3 regions of the Kitasatospora sp. NPDC050543 genome follow, and region 1 is predicted to be linked to each of the others. Evidence: predicted binding sites of a transcription regulator. Region 1 holds the regulator's gene; each other region holds the start of a gene.
The links. Region 1 encodes HrcA, which represses chaperone genes, less so after heat shock. Its sites were predicted from a motif close to TTNGCACTCNGNNNNNCNGAGTGCNAA; they were not measured.
Positions count from the first base shown of each region.

Region 1 (3,273 bases):
AGCGCGGAGGCCAGGGCGCTGGGCCGGCCGGTGAGCTGGGCGGCCGCCCGGTCGGCGGCCAGCTCGCGGTAGCGCGAGAGCAGCCGGGTGAGCAGGAAGCTGATCGCGTAGACCACCATCGAGACCAGGGGGATGATCAGCATCGCGATCGCCGCGTTGGAGTCGTTGCTGCTGCGGTTGCCGCCCATCATCCCGCCGTACAGCGCGATCCGGGTCATCGCGCCGGCGAGTACGCCGAGGAACCCGGCCACCGTCATCACCGCGACGTCGCGGTGGGCGACGTGCGAGAGCTCGTGGGCGAGGACGCCCTCCAGCTCCTCCGGCTCCAGCCGGCGCAGCAGCCCGGTGGTGACGCAGACCACGGCCTTCTCCGGCTTGCGGCCGGTGGCGAAGGCGTTGGGCATGTCGTTGTTCGCCACCGCGACCCGGGGCTTGGGCATGTCGGCCAACGCGCAGATCCGGTCGATGGTGCCGTGCAGCTGCGGGTACTGCTCGGGGGTCACCTCGTGGGCGCCCATCGCCCGCTCGGTGATCTTGTCGCTGAACCAGAACTGCGCGATGAACAGCCCGCCGGAGATCAGCACGATCAGCGGCCAGGCGCCGCGCAGCAGGGCGATCAGCAGCCCGGTGAAGCCCACGTAGAGCAGGCCGATCACGAACATGGTCACGACCATCCGGCTGGTCAGTCCGCGGTCGGGTGCGAAGCGGGTGTGCTGGCCTGAGGTGGACATCGCTGCTCCTCCGAATCGCCGTTCGCTTTCGATGCTGCCACCCGGACGGGCTGCGGGCATCACCCCGCACGCGCCGGGCCCCGTGGGTGTCGGGTGGGCGCCATGCGTGCAGGATCACCACGGCGGGCCGTTCCTGCGGTCGGACCCGGGCCTTACACTGGCAGGTACGGTTCTGGCACTCGACCGTCAAGAGTGCCAAGGTCCGGGCCATAAGAGTCATATCGGACAACGTGCGAAGACGGAGGTGCGTGCCATGTCTGACGACCGCAAGTCCGACGCTCGCCAGATCGACACCCGGCACCTCGACGTCCGTCCGCTCGACGACCGCAAGCTCGCGGTGCTGCGCGCCATCGTGCAGGACTACGTGGGCACCGAGGAGCCGGTCGGTTCCAAGGCGCTGGTCGAGCGGCACAGTCTGGGTGTCTCCCCGGCCACCGTGCGCAACGACATGGCGGCGCTGGAGGAGGACGGCTACATCCACCAGCCGCACACCAGCGCGGGGCGCATCCCCACCGACAAGGGCTACCGGCTGTTCGTCGACCGGCTGGCCGAGGTGAAGCCGATGAGCGCGCCCGAGCGGCGCGCGATCCGGCACTTCCTCGACGGCGCGGTGGACCTGGACGACGTGGTCGCGCGTACCGTACGGCTGCTCGCGCAGCTCACCCGGCAGGTCGCCGTCGTCCAGTATCCCTCGCTCTCCCGTTCGACCGTCCGGCACATCGAGCTGGTGGCGCTCGCCCCGGCGAAGGTGATGCTGGTGCTGATCACCAACACCGGCCGGGTCGAGCAGCGGATGGTCGACTGCCCGGGTGCGGTCGGCGAGACGGTCCTCGCGGACCTGCGCGCCAAGGTCAACGTCCGGGCCGGCGGCCAGCGCCTGCCGGATGTCCCCGACCTGCTGGAGGACCTGCCCGCGGCGTTCGAGCCGGCCGACCGGCCGACCGTCACCACCGTGCTGGTGACCCTCTTCGAGGCCCTCGCCGAGCAGAACGAGGAGCGGATCATGCTGGCCGGCACGGCCAACCTGACCCGCTTCGGCCACGACTTCCCGTTCACCATCCAGCCGGTGCTGGAGGCGCTGGAGGAGCAGGTCATCCTGCTCCGCCTCCTGGGTGAGACCGCCGACGCCGGGATGACGGTCCGGATCGGCCGGGAGAACGCGTACGAAGGGCTCAATTCCACCTCGGTCGTCTCGGTCGGCTACGGTTCGGGCGACGAGAGTGTGGCGAAGCTGGGTGTGATCGGTCCTACCCGGATGGACTACCCGGGCACAATGGGGGCGGTGCGGGCGGTGGCACGGTACGTGGGCCAGATCCTGGCCGAGTCATAGCAGCAGCACCATCGGGACTCCGATGGTGACAACCAGTCGCAGCACTTCTAGAGGCGGAACAAGCGGAGCATTTGGTGGCCACGGACTACTACGCGGTACTCGGCGTCCGACGGGATGCGGGGCAGGACGAGATCAAGAAGGCGTTCCGGCGCCTCGCACGCGAACTGCACCCGGACGTCAACCCGGACCCGAAGACGCAGGAGCGGTTCAAGGAGATCAACGCCGCCTACGAGGTGCTCTCCGACCCCTCCAAGCGGCAGGTCTACGACCTCGGAGGTGACCCGCTCTCCCCGAACGGCGGTGGCGGCGGCGCCGGCGGCTTCGGCGCGGGCGCGGCCGGCTTCGGCTTCTCCGACATCATGGACGCCTTCTTCGGCGCGGCCTCCGGCCAGCGCGGGCCGCGCTCGCGCACCCGCCGCGGCCAGGACGCCATGATCCGTCTGGAGATCACCCTGGAGGAGGCCGCCTTCGGCACCACCAAGGAACTCCAGGTCGACACCGCCGTCACCTGCACCACCTGCTCGGGTGAGGGCGCCGCTCCCGGCACCTCCGCGCAGACCTGTGACATGTGCCGCGGCAAGGGCGAGGTCTCCCAGGTCACCAGGTCCTTCCTGGGCCAGGTCATGACCTCCCGCCCCTGCCCGCAGTGCCAGGGCTTCGGCACCGTCGTGCCGACCCCGTGCCCCGAGTGCGCCGGCGACGGCCGGGTCCGCGCCCGCCGCACCCTCACGGTCAAGATCCCGGCCGGTGTGGACAACGGCACCCGGATCCAGCTGGCCGGCGAGGGCGAGGTCGGCCCCGGCGGCGGCCCGGCCGGCGACCTGTACGTCGAGATCGCCGAGACGGCGCACCCGACGTTCCAGCGCCGCGGGGACGACCTGCACTGCACCGTCACCATCCCGATGACCGCGGCCTCGCTCGGCACCCAGGTGCCGCTGCAGACGCTGGACGGGCTGGAGGAGGTCGACATCCGGCCCGGCACCCAGTCCGGCCAGTCCATCCCGCTGCACGGCCGGGGCATCACCCACCTGCGCGGCGGCGGCCGAGGCGACTTGATAGTGCACGTCGAGGTGCAGACGCCGACCAAGCTCGACCCGGAGCAGGAGGACCTGCTGCGCCGCCTCGCGGTGCTGCGCGGCGAGGAGCGGCCCTCGGGCCAGTTCGCGCCGGGCCAGCAGGGGCTGTTCTCCCGGCTGAAGGACGCCTTCAACG
Region 1 is NZ_JBITGZ010000002.1:173,153-176,425, forward strand. Features, by position in the region: gene htpX (zinc metalloprotease HtpX) at 1-731, opposite strand, end outside; gene hrcA (heat-inducible transcriptional repressor HrcA) at 985-2,061, shown strand; gene dnaJ (molecular chaperone DnaJ) at 2,136-3,273, shown strand, end outside.

Region 2 (3,273 bases), on a different contig from region 1:
TTGATGACGCCTTTCACAAAGGCGTTGATGACATTGGTGAACGCTGCGCCGATCACGACCGCGACGGCGAGCTCGTGACATTTCCGCGCAGCAGGAATTCCTTGAAGCCCTTCATGTCGCGTGAACGACGAAGCCGGCATCACGTTCCGGGTGACTCCTCGGATGCTTGGTTGACGGTCGGCTGCTCATGGACCCTGGGCGTGGGCCTCGGCGGCCGGGTCCGCGTCGGTGCGACCGGCGGCCGGGGTACAGCGCGGGGCGGGCCCATGAGTCTCCTGGGCGGCCGACGTGGCGGCGGGCGGTGGTGGCCAGGGGTGCAGCGGCCAGCGATCCAGGGGGCATGAGGTCAGGGCGGCCGCCACCGCGAGCAGGCCGAAGACCAGTGCGCCGGGCCGGTGGCGTACGGCCTGCTGGATCCGGTGCCGTCCGCTGCCGCCGCGCCGGATCGGCGCAAACACCGGCACCACCCGTCGTGGCGGCACGGCGGGGGCGCCGGTGGGTACGGCGTGCCGGGCGCCCGCCCGGTGGCGCGGCGCCCCGCGTGCGGGGCCGGCGGGGTGGGAGGCCCCATGCCGAGACGTGACGTCGGGGTCGGCTGCGAACGGCTCGGGCGGGGGTGAGGGCGGCGGCTGGGGCGAGGGCGGGGGTGGGGTGAAGATCGTCATGTCGGAGGAACACCGCCTGGGTCGGAGGGCAGGTACGCGAGTGCCGATCACCGCCCCCGGGGTGGGAGACGCCCCAGGCCGATGTCGTGCGCCAAGCTTGCGCCCGTCACGACGGCAGCGGAATCCCCTTTTGCATTCCTGTGGACAACCAGGGGCTGTGGATAACTTCGTGCACCCACAAGAGTGAACGGAATGCCGCGACAGGCCGCGTGATCGGCATGGCGCGCGATCGGCGACCGGAATGCAGAAGGCCCGGTACCACCGCGAAATGCGGTGGTACCGGGCCTTCGAAGCCTGTCTGCTGCGACCGCGGCTGCGCGATCGCCACCCTTGCTGATCGGATGATCCGACCGGCGGGGCCGGATCGGCTCGCCGATCAGCTTGCCGAGGTGCTGCCCGCCGTCTTGGCGGCCGCCGGGGCCGGGCTCGCGGAGGACGTGGAGCTGCTGCCCGAGGAGGACCCGCTGCCCGCCGAGCCGCCGGTGGAGCCGCTGCCGTTCGAACCGGTGGAGGAGCCACCGCCGACCGAGCTGCTGGAGGACGAGCGGCTGTCGGTCCGGTAGAAGCCCGAGCCCTTGAAGACCACGCCCACGGCCGAGAAGACCTTGCGGAGCTTTCCCTGGCACGCGGGGCACGTGGTCAGCGCGTCGTCGGTGAACTTCTGCACCGCCTCCAGGCCGTCGCCGCACTCGGTGCACTGGTACTGGTACGTGGGCACTTGTCTTCCTCCTGCACTTCCCCCTGGCACTCTCGCCTGATGAGTGCTAACGACGGTCAATGATGCGGCATTCCGCTGGATCAGTCCAGCGCCGCTGGTGTGAGATAGCACCGGCGACGCGCCGTCCGGCGGCCCTCAACCCTCCGATGACCGGCGCGCTCAGGCCGCCGGGAGCGACCCGGGGACGGCGGCCGGCACGCCGGTCGGGACCCGGAGTCGGACCCGAAGCCCGCCCCGGCCCGACGTGACCCGGCCCGACGTGACCCGGCCCGACGTGACCCGGTCCGACCCCGACCCCGCGGGTCAGCTCTTGGCCGCCCCGACCAGCTGCATCGAGGCGTTCCCCTGCGCCACCGCCCGGCTCGGCGCGCTCGGCGCGACCAGCAGCCGGCGCAGCGAGACCAGGGCGATCAGGCCCAGCCCGGCGCCGCCCATCGGCACCAGGAAGCCGGCCCACGGGCCGAAGCCGTCGATCAGCTGCCCGGCCGCCGTGGAGCCCGCCGCGAGGCCGAGGCCGATCGCGCCGGTCAGCCAGGTGAAGGCCTCGGTCTTGGCGCCGGCCGGGACGAGGGTCTCCACCAGCGTGTAGCCGGTGATCAGGGTGGGGGCGATGGCCAGCCCGCAGACCAGCCCGGCGACCGCCAGGGCGGTCAGGTTGGGCATCGCCCACAGCGTGCAGCAGCCCAGGACCAGCAGCGCGTAGCTGGCCAGCATCCGCTGCTGGGCCGAGCGCCGCCAGGCGATCATGCCGTAGAGCGCCCCGGCCAGCATCGAGCCGCCGGCGAAGACGCCGTAGACGGTGCCGCTCAGGCCGGGCTGCCCGGCGGCCTCGGCGAACGCGGTCACCGAGACCTGCATCGCGCCGAAGACGCTGCCGACGCCGAGGAACGCACCGGCCAGCAGCCGCACACCGGGCGCGGAGAGAGCGGAGACGCGCTTGGCGCCGGGTACGTGCGGGTGCCGGGCGGGGGCCGTACGGCGCTGCGCGGCGAAGGCCAGGCCGCCGGCGACGGTCAGTGCGGCCTCGGCGATCAGCCCGGCGGACGGGGAGATCCCGGTGGCGATGGCGGTGGCCAGGACCGGGCCGATCACGAAGGTGAACTCGTCCGTGACGGACTCGAAGGCGAACGCGGTGTTCAGCGTGCTGGGCGAGGACTCGGCCAGCTTCGTGACCCACCGGGACCTGACCATCGCGCCGATCTGCGGCACGCTGGCGCCGGCCGGGGCGGCGGCGAGGAACAGGGTCCAGGCCGGGGCGTGCCCGAGGGCCAGCGCGATCAGCGCGGCGACCGAGACGGCGTGCACGGCGACGCTGGGCAGCAGCACGGCGGCCTGCCCGAAGCGGTCGGCGAGCCGGCCGGTCTGCGGGCCGACGAAGGCCTGGGCGACGGCGGAGACCGCGGCGACGGTGCCGGCCGTGCCGTATGAGCCGTGGGTGTCCAGGACGAGCAGCACGATGCCCAGGCTCAGCATCGCGTAGGGCAGCCGCGCGGCGAACGCGGGGACCAGGAACGTCCAGGCGCCGGGGGTGCGCAGCAGCGCTCCGTACCCGACTCGTGCGGGGGCGTTTTCGACCGTTCGGCGGGCCGTCACGGTCGGTCCTTCCTGCTGCCTGGTAGCGCGGAAGGGGCATGGGTGGCCCCGACGGCGCCGAGAGTCGTCCTCTCGCGCGTCGACCGGGGTGATACCGGGGCCGCTGCGGGTCGCGGGCCGCGGCCGCCGAGCGGTCGCGCCAACTCTGCTTCAGGCAGATGTTGCGGGTGTATCAGTCATCCTGCATATACGCGCGTAGATGCGCGCGTTCCTCAGAGACTACAGGCTCCTCTGCGATTCGTCCCGCTTAGCACAGGTGAACAACCCGTGAAGCCGGCGAAGGCCTCGCAGGCCCGC
Region 2 is NZ_JBITGZ010000001.1:520,448-523,720, reverse strand. Features, by position in the region: gene ACIBH3_RS02190 (MscL family protein) at 1-140, opposite strand, end outside; gene ACIBH3_RS02185 (hypothetical protein) at 186-458, opposite strand; gene ACIBH3_RS02180 (FmdB family zinc ribbon protein) at 1,042-1,383, opposite strand; gene ACIBH3_RS02175 (MFS transporter) at 1,687-2,976, opposite strand.
Region 2: ACIBH3_RS02180 (FmdB family zinc ribbon protein) is a predicted target of HrcA. The motif match lies at 1,407-1,433, and genes of this name have one in related genera.

Region 3 (3,273 bases), on a different contig from region 1:
CGTACGGCGTCTGGACGAGCCGGTCGGCGGTGATGTACGCGATCATCGGGTCGATCAGCGTGCCGCCGACCTGCTCGGCGACCTCGGCGACCAGGTGCGCCCGGATCACCGCGCCGTCCGGCTCGTAGAGGTAGCGCCCGATCGGCCCGGCCGGCGGGTCGGGCAGGTGACCACCGGTCAGGGTGCGGTCGTGCGGCAGCAGTGTCGCGCGGTGCCGGTGTCCGGCCTTCGTCCCGAACCAGAGCACCGCCTCCTTGACGTCGCCGTGGTCGGAGACCCACTCCGCCTCCGCGTCCGGCGGCACCAGCTCGTGCGGGATGCCCGGGGCGATCTTCAGCGCGCCGATCGGGGTGCGCCGGCCGGCCTCGATCGCCCAGGAGAGCGGCGGTGAGTACGCCTGGGGGTCGAAGACCCGCCCGCGCGAGGTACGCCGGGCCGGGTCGGTGAAGACGGCGTCGCAGCCCGCCACGTCGACCTCGGTGACGTCCGCGCAGCGCACCTCGATCAGCTCGGTCAGGCCCAGGGCGGCCGCGTTGGCCTCGGCGGCGGCGCAGGCCAGCGGGTCGCGGTCGACGGCGAGGACCGCGATCCCGACCCTGGCCAGGGCGATCGCGTCCCCGCCGATCCCGCAGCAGAGGTCGGCCACCCGCCGTACGCCGAGCGCGGCGAACCGCTGCGCCCGCCAGTCGGCGACGCTGCGGCGGGTGGACTGCTCGACGCCGTTGGGCGTGAAGTACATCAGGTCGGCGTCGTCGCCGAACTTGGCCCGGGCCCGCTGCCGCAGCCGGGCCTGCGCGAACGCGGCGGAGACCAGCTCGGCGCTGTGCTCGCGGCGCAGCCGGGTGGCCAGTGCCAGCTCCTCGCCGGGGGCGAACTCGCGCAGTTCGGCGAGGAGGGTCTGCCCTTCGGGGCTCAGCAGGTCCTGCAGGTTCTCGGTCTCCACCCGCCCATTCTCCCCGCTCCGGCGCGGGCTCAGAGGTACTTGAGCGCCATGCCCAGCACGAACGGCAGCATGATGCTCGCGGCCGGCACGACCCGGTACCCGGCCCTGGCGAACAGCGCGGCGACCACGACCGGCACCGCGAGCGTGAGCACCGGGCCGATCACCAGCGTGAGCATCGCCGGCACGCCCTGGTCGGCCTCCGCGAAGCCGAACAGGCCCATGACCGTCAGGAAGGCCAGCCCGCCCGCGCAGAGCGCCTGGGCCGGCAGCAGGCCGAGCGTCAGCAGGATGTCCCGGCGCAGCGTGGGGCCGATCCGTGCGGGGCGCCCGGTGGTCGCGGTGGCGGCAGTCATACGAGCAGTCTGCGGGCGGGCGCTGGGCTCGTACATGAGTACGGCTACTCAGATCCCCCGGCCACGCCGTTGGCACTCTGGTTGACTGAGTGCTAACACCGGCCTATGGTCGTTCCTGGCACTCCCCACCGGGAGAGTGCTAACGCGATGAAGCGTGTCTGACCCCCGCGACGGCAGGCCCGCAGATCGCCCCTACCTGTTAGACAACCCCGTAATCTCCGAAGGGGAGCTCGGACGTGACCACCAGCAGCAAGGTTGCCATCAAGCCGCTCGAGGACCGCATCGTGGTCCAGCCGCTCGACGCCGAGACCACCACGGCCTCCGGCCTGGTTATCCCGGACACCGCCAAGGAGAAGCCCCAGGAGGGCGTCGTCCTGGCCGTCGGCCCGGGTCGCTTCGAGGACGGCCAGCGTCTTCCGCTCGACCTCGCCGTCGGCGACATCGTCCTGTACTCGAAGTACGGCGGCACCGAGGTGAAGTACAAGGGCGAGGAATACCTCGTCCTCTCGGCCCGTGACGTCCTCGCGGTCATCGAGAAGTAAGACGTACCAGCCCGCCCCGGATCCGTGTCGACACTGACAGGGGCCCGGGGCGTGGTTGTTGGCTCACGTACGCAGTAACTCCCCGGAGGAATGGGAACCATGGCGAAGATCCTGCAGTTCGACGAGGACGCCCGCCGCTCGCTGGAGCGCGGTGTCAACAAGCTGGCCGACACGGTCAAGGTGACGATCGGCCCCAAGGGTCGCAACGTCGTCATCGACAAGAAGTTCGGCGCCCCGACCATCACCAACGACGGTGTCACCATCGCCCGTGAGGTCGAGCTCGACGACCCGTACGAGAACCTCGGCGCGCAGCTCGTCAAGGAGGTCGCCACCAAGACCAACGACGTCGCGGGTGACGGCACCACCACCGCCACCGTGCTGGCCCAGGCCCTGGTCAACGAGGGTCTGCGCAACGTCGCCGCCGGTGCCGGCCCGGCAGCCCTGAAGAAGGGCATCGACAAGGCCGTCGCCGCCGTCTCCGAGCACCTGCTCGCCAGCGCCCGCGAGATCGAGGGCAAGGACGACGTCGCCGCCGTCGCGTCCCTCTCCGCGCAGGACCCGCAGGTCGGCGAGCTCATCGCCGAGGCGATCGACAAGGTCGGCAAGGACGGTGTCATCACCGTCGAGGAGTCCAACACCTTCGGCGTGGAGCTCGACTTCACCGAGGGCATGCAGTTCGACAAGGGCTACCTCTCGCCGTACTTCGTCACCGACGCGGAGCGTCAGGAGGCGGTCCTGGAGGACCCGTACATCCTGATCAACCAGGGCAAGATCTCCTCCATCCAGGAGCTGCTCCCGCTGCTGGAGAAGATCCTGCAGGGCGGTGCCTCCAAGCCGCTGCTGATCATCGCCGAGGACGTGGACGGCGAGGCGCTCTCCACCCTGGTCGTGAACAAGATCCGTGGCACCTTCAACGCGGTGGCCGTCAAGGCCCCGGGCTTCGGTGACCGCCGCAAGGCCATCCTGGGCGACCTGGCCACCCTGACCGGTGCCACCGTCATCTCCGAGGAGGTCGGCCTCAAGCTCGACCAGGCCGGTCTGGACGTGCTGGGCAGCGCCCGCCGCGTGACCATCACCAAGGACGACACCACGGTCGTCGACGGTGCCGGTGACCACGAGGCCGTGGCCGGCCGCGTCGCCCAGATCAAGGCTGAGATCGCCAACACCGACTCGGACTGGGACCGCGAGAAGCTGCAGGAGCGCCTGGCCAAGCTGGCCGGCGGCGTCTGCGTCATCAAGGTCGGCGCCGCCACCGAGGTGGAGCTCAAGGAGCGCAAGCACCGCCTGGAGGACGCCATCTCGGCGACCCGCGCGGCCGTCGAGGAGGGCATCATCGCCGGTGGCGGCGCCTCCCTCGTCCACGCCCAGAAGGTGCTGGACGGCGGCCTGGGCCTGTCGGGTGACGAGGCGACCGGTGTCGCGGTCGTCCGCAAGG
Region 3 is NZ_JBITGZ010000008.1:196,230-199,502, reverse strand. Features, by position in the region: gene ACIBH3_RS12995 (methyltransferase domain-containing protein) at 1-943, opposite strand, end outside; gene ACIBH3_RS12990 (hypothetical protein) at 973-1,296, opposite strand; gene groES (co-chaperone GroES) at 1,533-1,838, shown strand; gene groL (chaperonin GroEL) at 1,938-3,273, shown strand, end outside.
Region 3: groES (co-chaperone GroES) is a predicted target of HrcA. The motif match lies at 1,366-1,392, and genes of this name have one in related genera.